DNA from 3 places in the Desulfovibrio sp. ZJ746 genome. Region 3 is predicted to be linked to each of the others. Evidence: predicted binding sites of a transcription regulator. Region 3 holds the regulator's gene; each other region holds the start of a gene.

The links. The regulator sigma-54, encoded in region 3, starts transcription at its own class of promoters, with help from an activator protein. The targets are predictions, from matches to a motif close to CTGGCACGGNNNNTGCTT.
Region 1: G7Y54_RS01710 (glycyl radical protein) is a predicted target of sigma-54. The motif match lies at 4,048-4,065, and genes of this name have one in related genera.
Region 2: G7Y54_RS07535 (periplasmic heavy metal sensor) is a predicted target of sigma-54. The motif match lies at 3,795-3,812, and genes of this name have one in related genera.

The regions. Positions count from the first base shown of each region.
Region 1 is NZ_JAAKEK010000001.1:380,492-387,146, reverse strand. It holds gene G7Y54_RS01740 (sulfite exporter TauE/SafE family protein) at 1-194, shown strand, start outside; gene G7Y54_RS01735 (hypothetical protein) at 194-919, shown strand; gene G7Y54_RS01730 (hypothetical protein) at 1,002-1,532, opposite strand; gene G7Y54_RS01725 (hypothetical protein) at 1,565-1,771, opposite strand; gene G7Y54_RS01720 (NAD(P)-dependent oxidoreductase) at 2,148-3,005, shown strand; gene G7Y54_RS01715 (sulfite exporter TauE/SafE family protein) at 3,114-3,857, shown strand; gene G7Y54_RS01710 (glycyl radical protein) at 4,146-6,617, shown strand.
Region 2 is NZ_JAAKEK010000004.1:30,158-36,812, reverse strand. It holds gene aroL (shikimate kinase AroL) at 1-378, opposite strand, end outside; gene G7Y54_RS07545 (sigma-54 dependent transcriptional regulator) at 382-1,830, opposite strand; gene G7Y54_RS07540 (ATP-binding protein) at 1,827-3,599, opposite strand; gene G7Y54_RS07535 (periplasmic heavy metal sensor) at 3,872-4,465, shown strand; gene G7Y54_RS07530 (outer membrane homotrimeric porin) at 4,593-6,140, opposite strand; gene G7Y54_RS07525 (hypothetical protein) at 6,384-6,629, opposite strand; gene gpmI (2,3-bisphosphoglycerate-independent phosphoglycerate mutase) at 6,622-6,655, opposite strand, start outside.
Region 3 is NZ_JAAKEK010000001.1:572,931-579,585, reverse strand. It holds tRNA gene G7Y54_RS02620 (tRNA-Leu) at 131-217, opposite strand; gene rpoN (RNA polymerase factor sigma-54) at 494-1,918, shown strand; gene raiA (ribosome-associated translation inhibitor RaiA) at 1,971-2,528, shown strand; gene rapZ (RNase adapter RapZ) at 2,587-3,537, shown strand; gene G7Y54_RS02600 (PTS sugar transporter subunit IIA) at 3,570-4,037, shown strand; gene G7Y54_RS02595 (DEAD/DEAH box helicase) at 4,153-6,378, opposite strand; gene G7Y54_RS02590 (ATP-binding protein) at 6,390-6,655, opposite strand, start outside.

The sequences.
Region 1 (6,655 bases), 190 kb from region 3:
CGGGCTTCGTCAACCGCGCGGCCACCCTGCCCAAGAAACTTGTGGAGCTCGAATTCCTCACGCTGCCGGCGGCCCTCGTCAACGGCATCGAGGCCGTGGGCAATGTGGTCTTCTGGGTGGTGGTGGCCTTTTTCGGCCTCTGGGTGTGCAGCAAATTCTTCCTGAACCTCGGCAAACTGCGGGAGAATGCGTGATGGCCGGCATCGTCAGGAACAGGGCGCCCTTCCTCAAGGGCGTGACCCTGCTGGGCAGTTTTCTTGTGCTCTTCTGGCTCATCCTCTCCCCGGTGATGCGCGGCGAGGGCGGCCGGCACCTCACGGGCCTCGAATATGCGGACGAGGTGTTCAACGAGCTTTCCAAGGGCTCGTCGTATTTCATCCCGGCCGTGCTCAAGGACATCGCCCCGCTCATGGGCCGGCAGGTGGCCCTTAAGGTGACGCTGCAAAAGCCGGCGCTGGCGCCGCTGGCAAAACAGCTGCTCGAGCGGGTCGGCGCCCGCGTGGAGGAACAGGGCGCGGCGCTCGCCTTCACGGGGGACCTCGGCGCCATCCTCACCGCGGCCACGGAAGTCGCCGACCGGCTCTACCACAACGACGGCGCGGCCGTGAGCGAAAACTACGGCGGCGCGCCCGCGCTCGAAGTGGCCTCCGCCTGGTGGTACCTGCTCAAGCCCTGCATCAAGGAACTGCAAAAGCAGCAGCGCGTGGCCGACGCCAAGGCCGTGGACCAGGTGCTCACCCGCGCCATTGAGCCGGGCAACAACTTCTACGGCATCGAGCCCGCGAAAATGTCCGAGCATATCCTGCTCGTCTGCGCGCTTTTGGCCTTCTATGTGCTCTATACGCTCTGGTACGGCTTCGGCATCTACGAGATATTTGAGGGTCTCGGCCTGGTAACCGCGGGGCATAAGGAGAACTGAGCGGCCCCCCGGCGCCGCGCACGCGAAAGGGCCGCCCCGAGGGACGGCCCTTTCTGTATATCTGTGCCGAAAACCTGAAATATTACAGGCGCTCGTTGTGGCTCACGCCGCGCAGGGTCTGCGAAAAACCGAAGGCAACGGCCGTCTCGCCGGGGTTCAGGGCCTGCACGCCCGCAGTGGTGGGCACGCTGCAGGAATGGGCTTGCATGTTGCACTGCGCGCCCGCGGGGGCGGCGGCCAGCGCATCCGAAAAAGCCGCCGGGGCCTGCGTGGCGCCGTCCTGCGCCGTGGTGGCCGGCGCAAGGGCTGCCGGGACGGTGTGCGGGGCCGCCGCCCTTTGCTCGATGCGGGGCATAAGCGCGGCATGCCCGGCGGCGACCGACTGCTGCTCGAGCAGGGCCGGCGTGAGGAACAGCGCCAGTACGGCAAGAGCGGCGCCGAGAGCATATCTCCGCATCCTGCGCGGCGAATCATTGCTGGTATACATGGCGCCCTCCCGGCGTGCATGCTTGCGGTCAATGGCTTCAAGGGTGAGATCGGTATTCATGGCGGGAGCGGCGAGATAAGCCCTTCTCCCGTTTTCCATCATGGTGGCACTGTATGCAGCTTCCATGCGCATGGGGTGCTCCTTTATATCACGGCCGTCTACGGGCGGCCTGAAAGTGAAAGATCCGAAGGCAGGATGCCGGTGCGACGCTGGCGGAAGCGGTTGCGTCTCACGCTGCGCGCGGAAAGGGCCACAGCCTGGCGACGGTCACGCAGCACATAATAGAGCGACGTGAGCCCGAGAAAGCCGGCTATAAAAAAAATGCTCACCTGTATAAAAATCATACAAAACACGAAGCTGCTCATGATATTTCCTCCAACCATGCCGGTTTTCGCGGCCAGGGGCTTGCCTCTTCCCTGTTGCCCCCGGCCGGCCGGCCTGTTTCCCTGTATAATTTTTTGCCCGGCGCGGGGAAGTTTTCACCCGCGGTATACAGGATAAAGCATAGGCCGTGCCAAGAGGCCAAGGTGTGGGGCACAAAAGGAAAAATAGCGTCTTGCAGTCGCCCGAGCTGGCCACGAACTGGCCCCGCGCTGGCATGGATAGTGCACACGGGTTTGCGCAAAACCCGCGTGCTTTCCGCGCCCCCATGCTGCCCTAGCCTCCGCCTGGGCGAGCGTGCGCGCAGGCGGGCGCGGAAGGCGGCCAACCCCGCCACCGGGCGGGCCCTTCGGAGGGGAAATGCGCTTCTCATTCCTCGGTCTTGGCAATATGGGCGCGCCGCTGGCGCGGAATATCCTGCTGGCGGGCGAAGAGCTCACCGTCTTCACGCGCCGGCCCGAATGCGCCGCCGCCTTCGCCGCGGACGGCGCCAGCGTGGCGACGAGCGTGCGGGAGCTCGCCCACTGCGACGTGCTCTGCACCTGCCTGCCCCTGCCCGGGCATGTGCGCGAGGCCGTGCTGGGCGCGGACGGCGAGGGCCTGTATGCGGCCATGGGGCCCGGCAGCATCCATCTCGAGTTCAGCACCATCGACCCGGCCACGGCAAACAGCCTCGCCGCGTCGGCATCCGCAAAGGGCGTGGCCTATGTGCAGGCCACGGTGGGGAAAACGCCGCAAATGGCCATGAAGCGCGAGGAGCCGCTGTTCGTGGGCGGGAACAGGGCGGCGGTCGGCACACTCTGGCCGCTGCTCGAAAAGATCGGGCAGCCTCATGATGTGGAGAGCGTGGACGCGGCCTGTGCGGTGAAACTTTTGAGCAACATGATCGGCATGGCGAACCTGGCCGTGCTTGCCGAGAGCCTGCGCATCGGGCAGGCCGCGGGCATGAAGCCGGAGACCCTGCTGCCCCTTTTGCAGGATACCGGCGCCCGCAGCTTCCAGATGGACGTGCGCGGCCCGTGGATGGCGGCCGCCGATTTCAGCCCGCGCTTCGCCGTGGACCTCGCCGCCAAGGATCTGCGCCTCGGCTGCGCCATGGCCCGGGCCTGGGGCTGCGAGCCGCGCCTCACCCAAGACGCCCTCGGCATGTTCAAAAAAGCACAGGCGGAGGGCCTGGGTGGCGAGGACGCCTGCGCCGTGTTCAAGGCTGCGAATTAGAAGAAGAGACCCGTCCCCGGCATCACGCAAATAACGGCCCTGCCCGGCAGCCGCCTCATGAGGGGTTGTCCGGGGGGCGCCCGCGTTTTCGCGCGCCTTGAGGCATCCATGACCCTCCTGCTCTTTCTCTATCTCAACACCACCTGGTTCCTCGGCGGGCTCCTCACCGGCCTGACCTCCTTCGGGGGCAATCTCTTCGCCATCCCCCTGCTCACCCTCGTCATGCCCGCGCGGGAGGCTATCCTGCTCGGCTGCCTGAGCGGCGCGGCCATCCTGCTCGGGCTCGGTTTCGTCTACCGCCGCGATGTGCCCTGGCTGGAAACAGTGTGCCTCGGGCTGGCGGGGCTGCCCGGCGTGCCCCTCGGCAACGCCTTTCTCAACCACGCGGGCCCGCGGCTGCTCATGCTTGCCGCCGGGGCGAGCCTTGTGCTTTTCCTCCTCTGGCAATTCCTTTCCGGGCGCCTCCATGTGGCGCAAGCGCCCATCGGCCGCTGGTGGAGCGCGCCCTGCGGCTTCATGGCCGGTATCATGATGAGCGCCGTGGGCATGGGCGGCCCGCCGCTCGTGCTCTATGCCTATCTTCGCCACTGGAGCAAGGAGAGCACCATCGGCGGCGCCAATCTCGCCGCCTTCATCTCCATGCTTGGCGTATTGCAGGCGCAGTGGGCCGCGGGGCTTTATACCCCGGAGCTGCTCCGCGACGGCCTTTTGGGGGGCCTGTTCGGCATTCTCGGCATCGTGGCCAGCGTGCCCATCGTGCGCAAGGTCGATGCCCTGCTCTTCCGGCGCCTGCTTTTGCTGATGATCGCGCTTTCGGCCGTCATGCTGCTGGCGCGCGGCCTTGCGGCCTGAGGCGGCGCGCCCCTGTCTGACGCACTGTTGCGGAAAAACTGTTGTAAAAATGCACTATATGAAATAACATAAGGAAATATAAGGATATTCACAAAAATTTGTGTTTTTTTGCCATCCGGCCCTTGCGGATTTGCGGCCCGCTTTCGGTGAATTTTCTGCATACTCCCTGAAAAATCAACAACTTATCCTCTTGGCATGGCTGATGCTTAGAGGGGGCGCATGGGCGTTTTCTCACAAGCGCCCAAGATGTTCGTATTCAGAGATGATACTGCTGAGGAGAAAGCCATTATGAGCCAGTGCAGCTGCATGTCGCCGCAGGAAGACCGCGTCATCAACAAGAATGTCAACCGTGAGGGCCGCGAGCGCATCTACAAGATCCTTGAGCGCAACCAGTTCACCCTCCCGCATGTGGATGTGGAGCGGGCCAAGTATTTCACCGAGTCCATGCGCGAGACCGAGGGCGAGCTGCTCACCCTGCGCTGGGCCAAGGCGCTCAAGAACGTGGCCGAGAAGATCACGGTCTGGATCACGCCCGACCAGCTGCTCGCCGGCCGCGTGGGCAAGCTCGGCCGTTACGGCATCCTCTATCCCGAGATCGACGGCGACTTTTACCGCGAAGTGCTCGCCGACCTTGAGCACCGCGACAAGAGCCCCTTCCAGATCTCCAAGGAAGACATCAAGACGGTCATGGAAGACATCGCCCCCTACTGGGAGGGCAAGACCTACCACGAACACCTCAACCGCGTGCTGCCCGCCGACATCCGCACTGTCACCTACCATGACGAGCGCGGCCTGAAGTCCAAGTTCGTGGTCAGCGAGACCTCCTCCTACCGCTCGGCCCTCCAGTGGGTGCCGGACTACGAGAAGGTCATCACCAAGGGCATGCTCGCCATCCAGCAGGAGGCCAAGGACAAGCTCGCCACCCTTGACCTCAACAATTCGGTCGACCTGTGGGAGAAAAAGCCCTTCCTCGAAGCCATGGTCATCGTCTGCGACGCCATCATGATCTGGGCGCGCCGCCACGCCGACCTCGCCCGCAACATGGCCGCCAACGAGACCGACCCCAAGCGCAAGCAGGAACTGCTCGAGATCGCCGAGGTCTGCGACCGCGTGCCCGCCTATCCGGCGCGCACCTTCCGCGAGGCCGTGCAGAGCCAGTGGTTCGTGCAGATGTTCTCGCGCCTGGAGCAGAAGGCGAGCGCCATCATCTCCAACGGCCGCATGGACCAGTACCTCTATCCCTTCTACAAGAAGGACATCGAGGAAGGCCGCCTCACCCGCGAGCAGGCCAAGGAGCTGCTCGAGTGCATGTGGGTGGACATGGCCCAGTTCATCGACCTCTACATCAACCCCACGGGCGTGGAGTTCCAGGAGGGCTATGCCCACTGGGAGGCCGTGACCATCGGCGGCCAGACCCGCGAGGGCGAGGACGCCACCAACGACCTCACCTATCTCTTCCTCGAATCCAAGCGCGAGTTCCCGCTCAACTATCCCGACCTCGCCGCGCGCATCCACTCCCGCTCGCCCGAGCGCTTCCTCTATGAGGTGGCGCTGACCGTGAAGGACGGCTCCGGCTTCCCCAAGCTCATCAACGACGAGGAAGTGGTCTTCCTGAACACGGTCAAGGGCTGCCCGGTGGACGAGGCGCTGGACTACGCCGTGTCGGGCTGCACCGAGACGCGCATGCCCAACCGCGACACCTACACCTCGGGCTGCGTGTACGTGAACTTCGCCACGGCGCTCGAAATGACGCTCTACAACGGCCGCATGCTCCACTACGGCGACGAGCTCATCGGCGTGGAGACCGGCGACCCGCTGGAATTCAAGACCTGGGAAGAGTTCTACGACGCCTACAAGACCCAGCACCTCAACCTCTTGCGCAAGGCCTTCCAGCAACAGCATGTGGTGGACCGCCTGCGGCCCCAGCACTTCGCGGCGCCCTTCTCCTCCGTGCTGCACGACCTGTGCATGGAGAACATGCTCGACCTGCACACCGAGAAGATCCCGGGTGGCGTGGACTACTCCTACTTCGAGTTCCTGGGCTACGGCACCGTGGTGGACTCGCTCGCGGCCATCAAGAAGCTCGTGTTCGACGAGAAGAAGCTGACCCTCAAGGAAGTCATCGACGCCTGCAAGGCCGACTTCAAGGGCTATGAGCCCATCCGCGAGATGCTGCGCAACGCCCCCTGCTACGGCAACAACGACCCCTATGCCGACAGCATCGCCAAGGACGTGGACCGCTTCACCCAGGTGGAGGCGGAAAAGAGCACCCGCGAGCGCGGCGTCCATGTGGACGTGCGCTATGTGCCTATCACCTCGCATGTGCCCTTCGGCAAGGTGGTTTCGGCCACGCCCAACGGCCGCCACGCCTGGACCGCCCTTTCCGACGGCTCCTCGGCCTCGCACGGCGCGGACAAGAACGGCCCCACCGCCGTGCTGCTCTCCAACTACCACTCCAAGAACTACGGCATGACCAACCGCGCCTCGCGCCTCCTGAACATCAAGCTCTCGCCCAAGTGCGTCGAGGGCGACGAGGGCACGGAAAAGATCATCAACCTCATCAGGACCTGGTGCGACCTCAAGCTGTGGCACCTCCAGTTCAACATCGTCAACCGGCAGACCCTGCTCAACGCCCAGAAGGAGCCGGACAACTACCGCAGCCTGCTCGTGCGCATCGCCGGCTACAGCGCCTACTTCTGCGATCTCTCCCGCGACCTGCAGAACGACATCATCGACCGCACCGAGCACAGCGCCTTCTAAGTGGAACAACAGCCGGGGGGAGGGGCGCCTCCCCCCGG
Region 2 (6,655 bases), on a different contig from region 3:
CGAAGGCCGCTGCGCCGCGAGCGGACTCGCCGCAAGCCGCTCCGCCGCGGTCTCCGGCGGCAGCGAGAGCCAGACCACCACGCCGTTTTCGCGCAAAAAGTCCCGGTTGCCCGCGTCCAGCACGGCGCCCCCGCCGGTGGCGATGACCCCGCCCCCGGCCCGGGCCGCTTCGCCCGCAGCCTCGCGCAGGGCCGCGCATTCCCGCGCGCGAAAGCCCTCCCAGCCTTCGGCGGCAACGATGTCCGCCACGCTCATGCCCGCGCGGGCGCAGAGAAAGTCGTCCATGTCGGTGAAGGCGCACGAAAGCTCCCGCGCCAGCGCCCGGCCCACGGTGGTCTTGCCGGCGCCGCGGCCGCCCACGAGAAAGACGATGCCCATCTTTTATCCCTCCTCCCCGCCATCCGGCCCGGCGCCGTAGCGGTTGAGCCGCGCATGCAGGGTCTTGCGGGTGATGCCGAGCACGCGCGCGGCCTCGCTCTTGTTGCCGCCGCAGCGGGCCACGGTGCGCAGGATGACCTCGCGCTCCACCTCTTCCAGCGTGGGCAGGCGTCCGTCCGCGCTCTCCGCAAGGGCTGCGCCCGTGCTCTCCCCGGCAGTCCCCGCGTTCGCCGCCCCCGCGTCCGCACCCTGCGCCACGGGGCCGCGCCGGGGCCGGCCAGAAAGCAGCCGCTCCGGCAGTTCGCGCGCGTCGATATGCTCGCCCGGCATGAGGATGACCGCCCGCTCCATGACGTTCTCGAGCTCGCGCACATTGCCCGGCCACGCATAGCGGGCGAGGATGTCCAGCGCCTGCGGGGTGATGCCGGCGACGCGCTTGTGGTTGGCGCGGCCGAAGCGGGCCGCGAAATGCCGGGCCAAAAGCTCGATGTCGCCCTCGCGGTCGCGCAGGGGCGGCATGGTGAGCGTCACCACGTTGAGGCGGTAGTACAGGTCCTCGCGGAAGCGGCCCTCGGCTGTCTCCCGCGCGAGGTCGCGGTTGGTGGCGGCGATGACGCGCACGTCCACGGGCTCGGGGCGCGTGCCGCCCACGCTCAGGACTTCGCGCTCCTGCAGCACCCGCAGGAGCTTGACCTGCATGGAAAGCGGCATCTCGCCGATCTCGTCCAGGAAGAGCGTGCCCCCGGCCGCCCGCACGAACAGCCCCTCATGGCGGCGGTCCGCGCCGGTGAAGGCCCCCTTCTCGTGCCCGAACAGCTCGGATGCCAGCAGGGTCTCGGTGAGCGCGCCGCAGTTGACGGCCACGAAAGGGCCCTGCGCCCGGCGGCTCAGGTCATGCACGGCGCGCGCGGCCAGCTCCTTGCCGGTGCCGGACTCACCGGCCACGAGCACCGTAGCCTCGCTGGGCGCGATGGTGCGGATCATCTCCCAGAGCTCGCGCATGGGCGCGCTCTGCCCGAGGATGCCGCCGTGGGCGTCCCCCTCGGCGAGCCGGCGGGAGAGGGCCGCGTTCTCCTCCACAAGGTCCGCATGGGCGAAGACATTGCGCAGGCTGACCTTGAGCCGCTCGAAGTCCAGCGGCTTGGCGAGATAGTCCCAGGCGCCGCTCTTGATGGCTTCCACCGCCGCGGGCACGTCCGAATACGCGGTCATCATCAGCACGGGGAGCGAGGGCCGCGCCTCATGGAGCTCCGTGAGGGCCGTGAGGCCGTCCATGACCGGCATGCGCACGTCGAGCAGGGCGAGGTCGAAGGGGCGCTCGCGGCCGAGGCGCACGGCCTCTGCGCCGTCAGCCGCGGCCTCCACGGCATAGCCCCAGTTTTCCAGCAGGGTCACGAGCATGCGGCGGTGGGCCGCGTCGTCGTCGGCCACAAGGATGGAGAGCTTCTTCATGTGGCGACCCCCCCGGGCTTCGGCGGGCAGGCCCCGGCGGGCAGCCGGATAGTCATGGTGGTGCCGCGCCCGGGCAAGGTGCTCGCGCTGATGGCGCCGCCATGCTGCTCCACCACCTGCCGGGCGATGGCGAGCCCGAGGCCCGTGCCGTTGGCCCTGGTGGTGAAATAGGGCGTGAAGATCTGCGCCGCCGTGGCCGCGGACATGCCCGAGCCCGTGTCGCGCACGCGGATGCGCCAGCCGGGCGCGCCCTCCCCGCCTGCCTCGTCCCGCTCCAGCGCCGCCTCCACTTCGCCCCCGGCCGGCGTGGCCTGGATGGCGTTGATGACAAGGTTGAGCACGGCCTGCATGAGGCGGTCGGCGTCCACGCAGGCTTGGGCCCCCCCCTCGGGGAGGCTCGCCGTGAGGCGCAGGCCCTTTTCCGCGGCGTCCGGCGCGGCCACCGTCACCACCCGGTCGATCACGGCGGCGAGGTCCGCGGGCGCGGGCGCAAGATCGCGGGGGCGGGCGAGGCTGAGGAGGTCGGTGAGCACGCGGTCGAGGCGTTCCGTTTCCTCAATGAGGATGCGGCCCGTGGCGTGGCCGAGGGGGTCGTCCTTGAGCCGCTCGGTGAGATAGGTGGCATAGCCGCGGATGGAGCTCAGCGGATTGCGGATCTCGTGCGCGAGGCCGGCGGCCAGATTGCCCAGGGCAGAGAGGCGCTCGTGCTGGCGGAGCTGGCGCTGGAGGCTGCGGATCTCGCCCATGTCGCGCAGGGCGAAGAGGTAGCCCGTCACCTCGCCGCCGCTGTCCAGCAGGCGCGCGGCCGTGAGCTGCACGGGGAGCGGCGCGCCCTGCGGGCGCCACAGCTCGAGCTCGCGTTCCACGAGGCCCGGGCCCCGCTCCAGCTCGGCCATGAGCGCGGGCCAGTCGAGGCCGGTGCCGCCGAGGGCTGCGCCCGCGGTGCCCCTCGCTGGCGCGGCCGCCCCCTTGGGTGCCACCTCCTCCAGCCCGAGCATGGCCCGGGCGCGGGCATTGCTGAGGCGCAGGCGCCCGGCCGTGTCCAGCACCACGAGGCCGGCCGGATAGTTGCGCACCACCTGCGCGGCCAGGGCCTCCGCGTCGGCGAGCAGGCGCCGCGAGGAGCGGTAGCGCCGGAAGAGCAGGGCAAGGCCCGCCACGGCGAGCCCGGCCACGAGGATGAGGCCGGCCACGATCCAGAGCTGGAGGGCATAGTCCTCCAGGGCGTCCCGCATGCCCGACACGTCGAGGGCCACAAAGACGCAGCGGGCATCCCTCCCGGCGCCGCCGTGCCGCCGCGGCATGCCGCGCAGTCGCGCCGGCGCGAAGAGGCGCCAGGCTTCATAGAGGCTCGGGTCATCCGGGCTGAAGCGGCCGCGCGTCACGCTTCCCGGGGCCAGGCGCCGCATTTCCTCGGGGGTGTAGAGGGCGGCGCCCTCAAGCTCGGGATTGCTGTCCGCAAGAATGCGGCCAGCCGCGTCGGTGATGGCGATCCAGGCCACGCCGGGCTGGCGGGCCACCTCGGCCACAAGGCGCGCCAGGGTGCCCGTGGCAGGTCCTGCGCGCTCGAGAAGGCGCGCGCCGCCCTCCAGCGCCCAGACAAGGGAATCGGCGCGGCCGTGGATGGCCGCGAGCATCTGCGCCCGCTCCCGCTCCACGGCCCGGCTGATGGCGATGCCCGCAACCGCGAGCCCGAGCAGGGCCGCCACGGCGAGCAGCAGGCCCTGCCGCCACAGGGAGGCATCGGCGCCCTGGGCCGGCCGGGCCACGTGCGGAGCCGCGCCCGTGGGAGCACCGGCCGGGGTGCCACTTGGGTCAAAAGTATCCGCTTTTCCCGCTTCTGTAACCTTTTTACTCGCCATAGGCCGCCCTTGGGTAAAAAGGTTACGCCAAGGGGCGCCCCCGCGCAAGCCGCAGGGCAGTATCATTTGAATTTTTTTCAGGATATCAGTTGATTAGACAAAATGGCACGCCGCTTGCTGTATGCCGGGCACAGCGATGCGGCGCCCCTTGCGCCCCAACTTCAACAGCGAGGATGATCATGACCCTGTTCAACAAAAAGCTCACTACCTTGGCCCTGGCGGCCATCCTGGCTCTGGGCATGGCCGGCGCGGCCCAGGCCGCGGGCCGCGACTACCGCCCCGACGCCCAGGCCTATCAGGCGTACCCGGGCCTTTCCACGGAGCAACAGGCCAAGGCGAAAAAGATCCACGACGAGACCGTGGCGGCAACCAGCGAGACGCGCGAAAAACTGCGCGCCAAGCGCGCCGAGCTCGACGCCCAGCTGGCGAGCCCCGAGCCGGACAAGGACAAGATCGAAAGCCTTTCGCGCGAGATCGGCGAGCTGCGCGGCAAGCTCATGGCCGCCCGCGTGGACCTGCGCGCCAAGCTCGCCAAGGAAGGCATCCCGGCCGAGGCCTATGAAGCCGCGCCCGGCCCCCGGAACGGTTTTGGCCCCGGCAACGGCGGCCCCGCCAATGCCGGCCCGGGCTACGGCCCCGCCCCCTGCTGGGGCCCGAACGGCGGCTACGGCTACGGCTATCACCACGGGCGGCGCGGCGGCCATCATCGCGGCGGCTGGGGCGGCAACTGGGGCGGCGGCTATGCCCCCCAGGGCGGCTGCGGCTGCTGGTAGGCACTGAAATGGCGGCCTTGCGGGGTGCTCCTCCTCACCTCCCGGGCCCGGGTCCCCGAAACCCCCTCCACACAAAAATGGGGAGCCTTGCGGCTCCCCGTTTTTGTTTTCCGTGATGCGCCGGTGCCTAGAAGCTGTAGGCGAAGACGAGCTGCGCCTTCCAGGCGTCCTGCTTCTGGAAGGAGGAGTTGCGCTCGCCGGCCTTCTTCCAGGTGTCGTTGTCCATGAAGTTGGCGATGTAGCCGAGCTCGAGGTTGATGTCGAAGTTCTCGTACATCTTGTAGTTGTTGACGAGGTTGAACTCGAGCAGGCCGTCGTTGGTGGTCAGGTACGGGCTCGTGCCGGAACCCCAGCCGTCGTTCCACGCGAAGGAGTTGTTCATGTACTTGACCATGCCGGTGCTGTTGGTGCCGCCCCAGTAGGCCACGCGGAAGGTGTGGGTGAGGTCTTCCACGAAGGTCATGTCGCGCAGCTGGAGGCCGATGCCCCAGGTGCCGGCATAGTCGAGGGCATAGTCGTTCCACACCCAGCCCAGGTTGCCGTCGCCCATGAAGGAGGTGAAGGTGCCCATGGGCACGATGGAGGGCATGCGCTCGGAACCGTTCTTCGGGTTGCCGTCGTCGCCGGAGCCGTACCAGCCGAAGATGCCGGGAACGCCCCAATCCATCTTGTACTCCACGAGGGCCTTGGCCAGCCAGCCCTGGCGCTCGGTGCTGGAGCGCTTTTCCGCGCCCTGCTTGATGGCCCAGTAGCGGCCCATGGGCTCGGAGTAGCCGTAGTTGAGGTCGACCTCGATGTTCAGCGGATCAAAGGCCGTGATGGTGAAGGGCAGGCCGGCCCAGAACAGGGTGCCGTAGCCCTTGCTGGTGCCGCCGATGTTCATGCGGTCATTGATGCCCGGATAGGGATAGAGGCTGTAGGGCAGGTTGCCGTCGGAGGTGTTGAACACCTCGCCGTCGCCGCTGCTGCGGCCCTGCCAGTCCTCGATGCCTTCCATGGAATTGGCGCCCTTCATGCCGAGCATGGCCCAGGGCGTGACCTCGAAGCCGTCAAAGGTCAGCGGAACCATGAGGCTGAAGAGGTCGAGGTTGTCGAGATAGCCCTTGCGGGTGTCCCCGGCCTGGCGGCCGTTCCAGCGGTTGCCGTCGAAGTTGTCGTTGAGCGGGCGCGCCCAGAGGGCCGTGATGGAGACGTTGTCGTTGACCTTGTAGTTGGCGGTGATGCCGGCCACGTCGGTGTCCATGATGGCGGAGCCGCCGGCCGCGTTGGGCAGGGTCACGCCCTGGATGCCCATGCGGAACTTGAGGTCCGTCTCGGGCACCATCCAGTCGATGTAGGCGCGCTTCAGCTTGATGATCTTCTGGTCAGCGCCGAGGGCGCCGCCCTGGTCGGCGCGGCCCCAGTTGGTGTTGCCGATTTCAAAATAGACCGTGCCGGAGAGGCTCTCGCTGGCGACGGCGTCCAACTGGAGGCGCACACGCTGCACGGCGTCGAACTGGGTCTCCATGTTGGTGGATTTCTTGTCACCCACGCGGGTCTTGTGCATCAGGTTGGTGTCTTCCGCGGTGAAACCCATGAGCCACTGGCCCTTGGCCTGAAAGTCGATGGCGCTCGCGCCGGTGGCAGCCCCGAAAACCAGGCCGGCGGCAAGCAGAAGCGTGCAAAGCTTTTTCATGATTCCTTCCTCTCTTTTCCCCAAATGAACACTTGAACACATGCCCCACCCCATGCAGGGCAAAATTTTTGTACCGGCAGTGCGGACAAAAAGCAAGCTGTTTTGTAAAAAAATTTTTACCGAATTTTTTTCATGAGATATCGGCACTTTATCCGAAAAAAACTCACCGCGCGCCAAAAAGGCGCCCCGGGATCTCTCTCCGGGGCGCCCTTGCGGGGTGCGGGATGGGGAAGGCGGGGGCCGCTACAGAAAGTCCGGGTCGGCCGCGGCCTTGCCCCCGGCCAGCATGATGCGGATATAGTGCAGCCCGTGCTCGTCCACCGGGATGATGGGAAAGGACGTGCGGCACCCCTCGCAGGTGATCATGCGCGGCTCGGTGGGCGCCACCACAGGCACATGCCTGCCGCAGCGCGGGCACTGGTAGAAAAAGAGTATCTCCATGCCGTCCGGCGGCACCGGGGCCTGGGGCCGGGCGCTTTTTTCAGCCACGGGCCGCGCCCTCGGGAACGAGGCTC
Region 3 (6,655 bases):
CCGTTCCTAATACCGTCTTTTTTGCGATTTGTCCCTGGTTTTCACCACACCCTGTTGGACAACCCATTGCCCAAAAAGCTAAGTCCCGCAAGGCTTTTTAGACCTTGCGGGACTTTTTTGGACTCTCTGGTGGTGCCGAAGGGGAGACTCGAACTCCCACTCCCGAACGGGAACTAGACCCTGAACCTAGCGTGTCTACCAATTCCACCACTTCGGCTCGGAATGGAGTTATAGAGGGTTTCGTCCAGCTTGGCAAGCATTTTCTCCACACAGGTCAACGCAGGTTCTGCGGCAGGGGCAATCTGCACTGGCTGGACGCGAATATGAGGCCCCGGATCAGCACGCTTCTCCCACGCGCTGGCGCCCTGCCGGTTGCGTTCTTTTTTTAAGTGTGGCACAGTTATTGAAACGCGGCACCAAAACCACGCGTGGCTGCGGCTTTGGCCACAGTTGCGCCACGTGCAACTCACGGCAACGACGGACATAACTCGCAATGGCCCTGGAACTGCGCCAACAAATGAAGCTTGCGCAGCAACTGGTGATGACACCCCAGTTGCAGCAGGCCATCAAGCTGCTCCAGCTTTCGCGCGTGGAGCTTCTCGAGACCGTCCAGCAGGAGATGCTGGAAAATCCTTTTCTTGAAGAATTTTCGGGTGATGACGCAAGCGACCAGGCGCCGGCGGAGCAGCGCGAGGGCATTGAGGAAGACGCCTATGACCGGGAGCTCGCCAAGGACGCCTCCTGGGAAGATTACATGGGCGAGTTCGCCAGCACGCCGCGCGATTCACAGTCCCGCGAATTCGAGTCCGCGGAGGAGATTTCGCCCCTCGAGGCCCGTTATGCCGCCAAGCCCACACTTGAGGGGCACCTGCTGTGGCAGTTGAGGCTTTCCCCACTCACGGACGATCAGAAGGCCATCGGCGAAGTCATCATCGGCAACCTGTCCTCCTCCGGCTATCTGGCGGCCACCGATGAGGAGATTGCGGAGCTCGCGCACTGCGACCCGGCTGCCGTGCGCCCGGTGGTTGAGCGCATCCAGCAGTTCGACCCCGTGGGCGTGGCCGCGCGGGACGCCAGCGAGTGCCTGCTCATCCAGCTGAAAAATCTCGGCTATGACCGCGACCCCATCCTCCGCGAGCTCGTGGAATCGCACCTGGAAGACCTGGAGGCCAAGCGCTACAAGCCGCTCTTGAAGAAATTTCACCTCGACATGGAGGAACTGCGCGAATACCTGGACATCATCCAGAGCCTCGACCCACTCCCCGGCGCCGGTTTCGGCGGGGGCGAGCCCACCTATGTGAGCCCGGATGTGTTCGTCTACAAGATGGGTGACGACTTCGTCATCCTGCTCAACGAGGACGGGCTGCCGCAGCTCCAGCTCTCATCGCTCGCGCAGATGGACATGGAGGGCGCCTCGGAAAAGGAAAAGGAATATTGCGCCGAAAAAGTCCGCTCCGCGTCCTGGCTCATCAAGAGCCTCTACCAGCGGCAGCGCACCCTGTACAAGGTCATGGAGAGCATCGTCCGCCACCAGCGGCCTTTCTTTGAAGACGGCGTCACCAAGCTCGCGCCGCTCATCCTCAAGGACATCGCCGACGACATCGGCATGCACGAATCCACGGTGAGCCGCATCACCACCAACAAGTACGTGGCCACGCCGCACGGCATCTTCGAGTTAAAGTTTTTCTTTAATAGTGGCCTCGCGCTGGACAACGGCACCCAGGTGGGCTCCGAGAGCGTCAAGGCGCTTATCAAGAAGTTCATCGCTGAAGAGGATCCCAAGAATCCCCTCAGCGACGAGCGCATCGGCGAAATGCTCAAGGAACGCCTGAAGGTGAATATCGCCCGCCGCACAGTGGCCAAGTACCGCACCGCGCTGGACATCCCCTCGTCCTCGCGGCGCAAGGAGCATTTCTGAAAATCGGGCGTTGCGTCCGGGCCTGCCATCAGGAGCACCCCAAGGAGGAACCATGAATATCACTTTCGCCTTCAAGAATTTCGAGGCGTCCGATCACCTCAAGAAATATGCGCGCCGCCGCATGGAAAAACTTGGCCGCTTTTTCGGCAAGGCTGCCGGGCTGGAGGTAAATGTCATCCTCACGGTGGACAAGTTCCGGCACCGTTGCGAAGTGAACGTCAGCGGCGAGGGTCTGCATATCAACGCCACGGAGCAGGCGCCGGACATGTATGCCGCCATCGACCTCGTGACGGACAAGGTCGAATCGCAGATCAAGCGCAAGGTCTCGCGCGTCAAGGAGCAGCGCCGCAAGGCCCGCAACGCCGAGATCGACGTGTTCACCTACAACCTCGACAGCGAGGCCACGGACGTGGCCGAGGCGGCGGACGACGCGGCCGTGGTCGGCACCGACCGCTTCGCGCCCAAGCCGCTGCATCTGGACGAGGCCCTCATGCAGCTCGACTCCATCGGCAGCGAGTTTTTGGTGTTCCTCAATGCGGAAAACGGGCGGGTCAACGTCATCTACCGCCGCCGGACGAGCGGTTACGCGCTGATCGACCCCATCCTCTAGCCATGGTGCCCGCCGGCCCGCAGTTCGCCCGCGGGCCGGCATAACGGGGAGGACTGCCATGCCCCGTTCCGTTCCTGAAGACGCGGCCAAGGCCACGGCCTCGGCGCCCGCACCGGGCCCCTCCGTACCCTGCGGGGAGAGCCCCCGGGTCAGCATCGTGACGGGCCTTTCCGGCGCCGGTAAAAGCACCGCCCTGCGCGTTTTTGAAGACCTGCGGTACCTTGCCGTGGACGGCCTCCCTGCCAGCCTGGCTCCGGAAATGGCGGCCATGATGCAACGCGACTCCATGCGGCATTTCAAGGGGATCGCCCTCGGCATGGACATCCGCCAGGGCAATTTTCCCGAAGAACTCCATGCCGCGCTTAGCGAGCTCGCGCGCATGGGCATCCGCCCGCAGTTGCTTTTTCTCGAGGCGGACGACAAGACGCTCATGCGCCGCTATGCAGCCACGCGCCGGCCGCATCCGCTGGAACGCGAGGGCATGGGGCTCGAGGCGGCGCTCCGTGCGGAACGCGAGCGCCTGGAGCCTCTGCGCGGCATGGCGGACCTCGTTCTCGACACCTCGCGCTTTTCCATCCACGACCTCAGGCGCGCCATCCAGAAGCGCTGGAGCAGCGAGTCCGGCTCGGGGCGCTCCCTGCGCGTCAACATCATGTCTTTCGGCTTCAAGTACGGCATCCCGCATGAAGCGGACATGGTCTTCGACCTCCGCTTCCTGCCCAATCCCTATTTTGTGGAAGACCTGCGCCCCCTGAGCGGCAAGGACAAGCCGGTGGCCGACTATGTTTTCTCCTCGCCGGAGGCAAGGGAGTACGGGGCCAAGCTGCTGGACCTGCTGCTCTTTCTCCTGCCGCTCATGGAGGGCGAGGGGCGCTACCGGGTGACCATCGCGCTTGGTTGCACCGGCGGCCGGCACCGTTCCGTCGCCATGGCGGAACACCTGGCGCAGGGTGTGCGCCAGGCGGGCTATCCCGTTTCGCTTGAGCACCGACATCTTGAACTCGGCTGAGAGCAAAAGGCCGACGCCATTCGAGGCTTGATATGCCAGAGCAAGACTCCTCCCCGCAGGTGGGGATCATCATCGTTTCACACGGGGATTACGGTTCGGCGATTTTGCGCACGGCGGAGTTCATCCTCGGGCCCGTCAGCGATTGCAGTTCCATCAGTGTTGATGCGGCACATGAAGTTTCCGAGACCGTACGCCGCCTTGAGGACGCCGCGCAAAGGCTGGACAAGGGCGCCGGGGTCATCATCCTCACCGACATGTTCGGCGGCACGCCCGCCAATCTCGCGCTCTCGCTGCTCGGCAACCACAGGGTTGAGGTGGTGACGGGCGTCAACATGCCCATGTTGCTCAAGGTCTGCACCTCGCGCGACACGCCACTGGAAGAGCTGGCCCGGCAGGCGGGCGACGCGGGCATGCGGGGCATCGTGGTGGCGGGCGACATGCTGCGCAACAAGAACCGGGAAAAGCCAGAAAGCCCGGGCGCAGCCGAGGAGAAGGCCTGACCGGCAAAAAAGTTCAAGCACAACTTGAAGCCCGTGTGACGGCTGGTGAAGAAGCCGCCCGGTCATGGCGCCCCGTCAGGGGCGCGTCGGCGCCCTGCGGGGCCGCCGCCCTCTTTCAGCCCCAGCGGGCCACAGTGTTTCGCACTTTTTCCACATCCAGCACGCCATGGGCAAAGCCCTTGCACACCAGCTCCGGCGGCAGGAATTCGTCATATTTGTCAAACAGCGGCAACTCGTTGGGATAGACGAGTTCCATGGGCTCGATGTCCTTGGCGAGTTCCGCCTTCAGGATTTCAAAAAAGCCATTCTCATCGGCATCCATGTTGAACTGCATATAAAAGGGGCGGGCGGTGTCCAGGTTCCTGAGGCCCAGGCTCTCGGCGCACTTGAGGCGCAGGATGCGCTCCAGCGTGATGAAGGGATAGGTGCCGAGCCATGGTGTGAGGCACCACATGTTGCCCCCGAGATTCACGAGGGGGTTCACGTCCATGCCGCCGTTGCGGGCGGCTATGCGCGCGGTTTCGAGCCTTTTCACCGCGTTTTTCATCAAATAGGGATAGCTGCCGTCCTCCTGAAGCACCCCGCGCATGCGCTGCACGATGCGGGTATGCAGGTCGCCGGCGCAGAGGCCGAAATACGCGGGGATCTTGCCCTTCACCTGCTCGCAATACACGAGGTGCCGCTTGTGGTCCACATCGAGCACCGTCCACACATGGCCGGCGATGGCGATCTTTTCGCCGATGGGCGGCGGCGAGACGATGGTGCCCAGCTCCTGCGTTTCGCAGCGCACGGTGTATTCCTCATTTTCCTTGAATACCCCGTAAAACTTGTAGGAATTGATGATCTTCTCGCCGTTGAGGCCGATGATGAGGCCGCCCTGCTCGGTTTTTTGCAGGTGCTCATGCTTCAGCAGGTGCTTGAGCAGCACTTTGTAGTCGTCCTGGCTCACGCGGTGAAAATAGCTCAGCGAAAGCACCTTTTCCGCCAGGTTCTTGGGCGCCATTTCGCCGGTGGAGGCCAAGGTCGCCATGGTCTGGTGGTAGAGCAGGCTGTAGGGGAGCCTGTCGAGCCGGGGGGGCTCAACCCAGCGCTCTTCCATGTAGAGCTGGACGATGGCGATGCCCTGCAGCAATTTCCACGGGATGGTCGCGGGCAGCAGGGCGCGGGCGTCCGGCTCGTCCTCGCGCATGACGAACCACATTTCCGGCGGCAGCTCCCGGCGCCCGGTGCGCCCCATGCGCTGCAGGAAGGAGGAGACTGTCCACGGGGCATCGATCTGGAAGGCCCGTTCCAGCCGCCCGATGTCGATGCCGAGCTCCAGCGTGGATGTGGTGACGGTGGTCATGCACTGGGCGTCGTCCTTCATCACCTCCTCGGCGGTCTCGCGGTAGGAGGAGGAAAGATTGCCATGATGGATGAGGAAGCGGTCAGGCTCGTTCCTCAGCTCGCAATACTGGCGCAGGGTGGAGGTCACGGCCTCGCACTCCTCACGCGAGTTGGAAAACACGAGGCACTTTTTCCCGGCGGTATGCTCGAATATATAGCCGAGGCCCGGGTCCGCGCTGGGCGGGGCGGTATCCGTCTTTTCCTCCAGCACAGGCAGGGCGTCGATATCGGCGGCTTCGCTCTCGGAACTTTCCTCCTTCATGTAAAAATGTTCCATGCTCAGGCGCCATTTCATGCCCTTGGCATCGATTTTTGGGATGATGGTGCGCCTTCCCGTGCCGGACGACAAAAGCTCGCCCGTCCGCGCCGGCTCGCCGATGGTGGCGGACAGGCCGATGCGCCGCGGGTTGACGCCGGCGAGACGCCCCAGCCTTTCGATGAGGCAAAGGGTCTGGCCGCCGCGGTCGCCCCGCAGCAGGGAGTGGATCTCGTCGATGACCACGAAGCGCAGGTCGCCAAATAGTTTCGGGATGGCGGCATGTTTGTGCAGGAGGAGGGCTTCAAGGGATTCCGGGGTGATCTGGAGGATGCCCGAAGGCCGCTTCATGAGCCGGCTTTTGTGGGTCTGGGCCACATCGCCATGCCAGTGCCACACCGGGATGCCGGCCTGGTCGCACAAGTCCGTCAGGCGCATGAACTGGTCGTTTATCAGCGCCTTGAGCGGCCCGATATAGAGGCAGCCAACGGAGGTGGGAGGATTTTCGGCAAACAGCGTGATGATGGGGAAGAACGCGGCTTCCGTCTTGCCGGAGGCCGTGGAGGCCGAAAGCAGCACATTGTCGTCGGTATTGAAAATGGCATTGGCGGAAGCCACCTGGATGGCGCGCAGGTTCTCCCAGCGGTTCCTGTAGATGTAGTCCTGCACGAACGGCGCGTAGCGCTCAAAAATTCCCATCGTGCGGCCTCCTACACCTCAAATTCGGCGAACTGCTCGGCCGTCGGGGCTTCTTCCACGGCATTCTTGGCAAAGATGAAGGCGTCGCTGCCCAAAAGTTCCCGCACGTCGGTCTTCGGGTTCTGGTAGAGGATGTCCAGCACCTCGATGAAATCGCGGATGATCTCGCGCGGCGTGATGTGCTCGTCGGCGCCGATGCGCCCGTATTCGATTTCAATAAATGTCACGAGGTCTTCCTGGCTGATGCCGCGCGTGTAGCCGTAGAGGCCCGCATGGA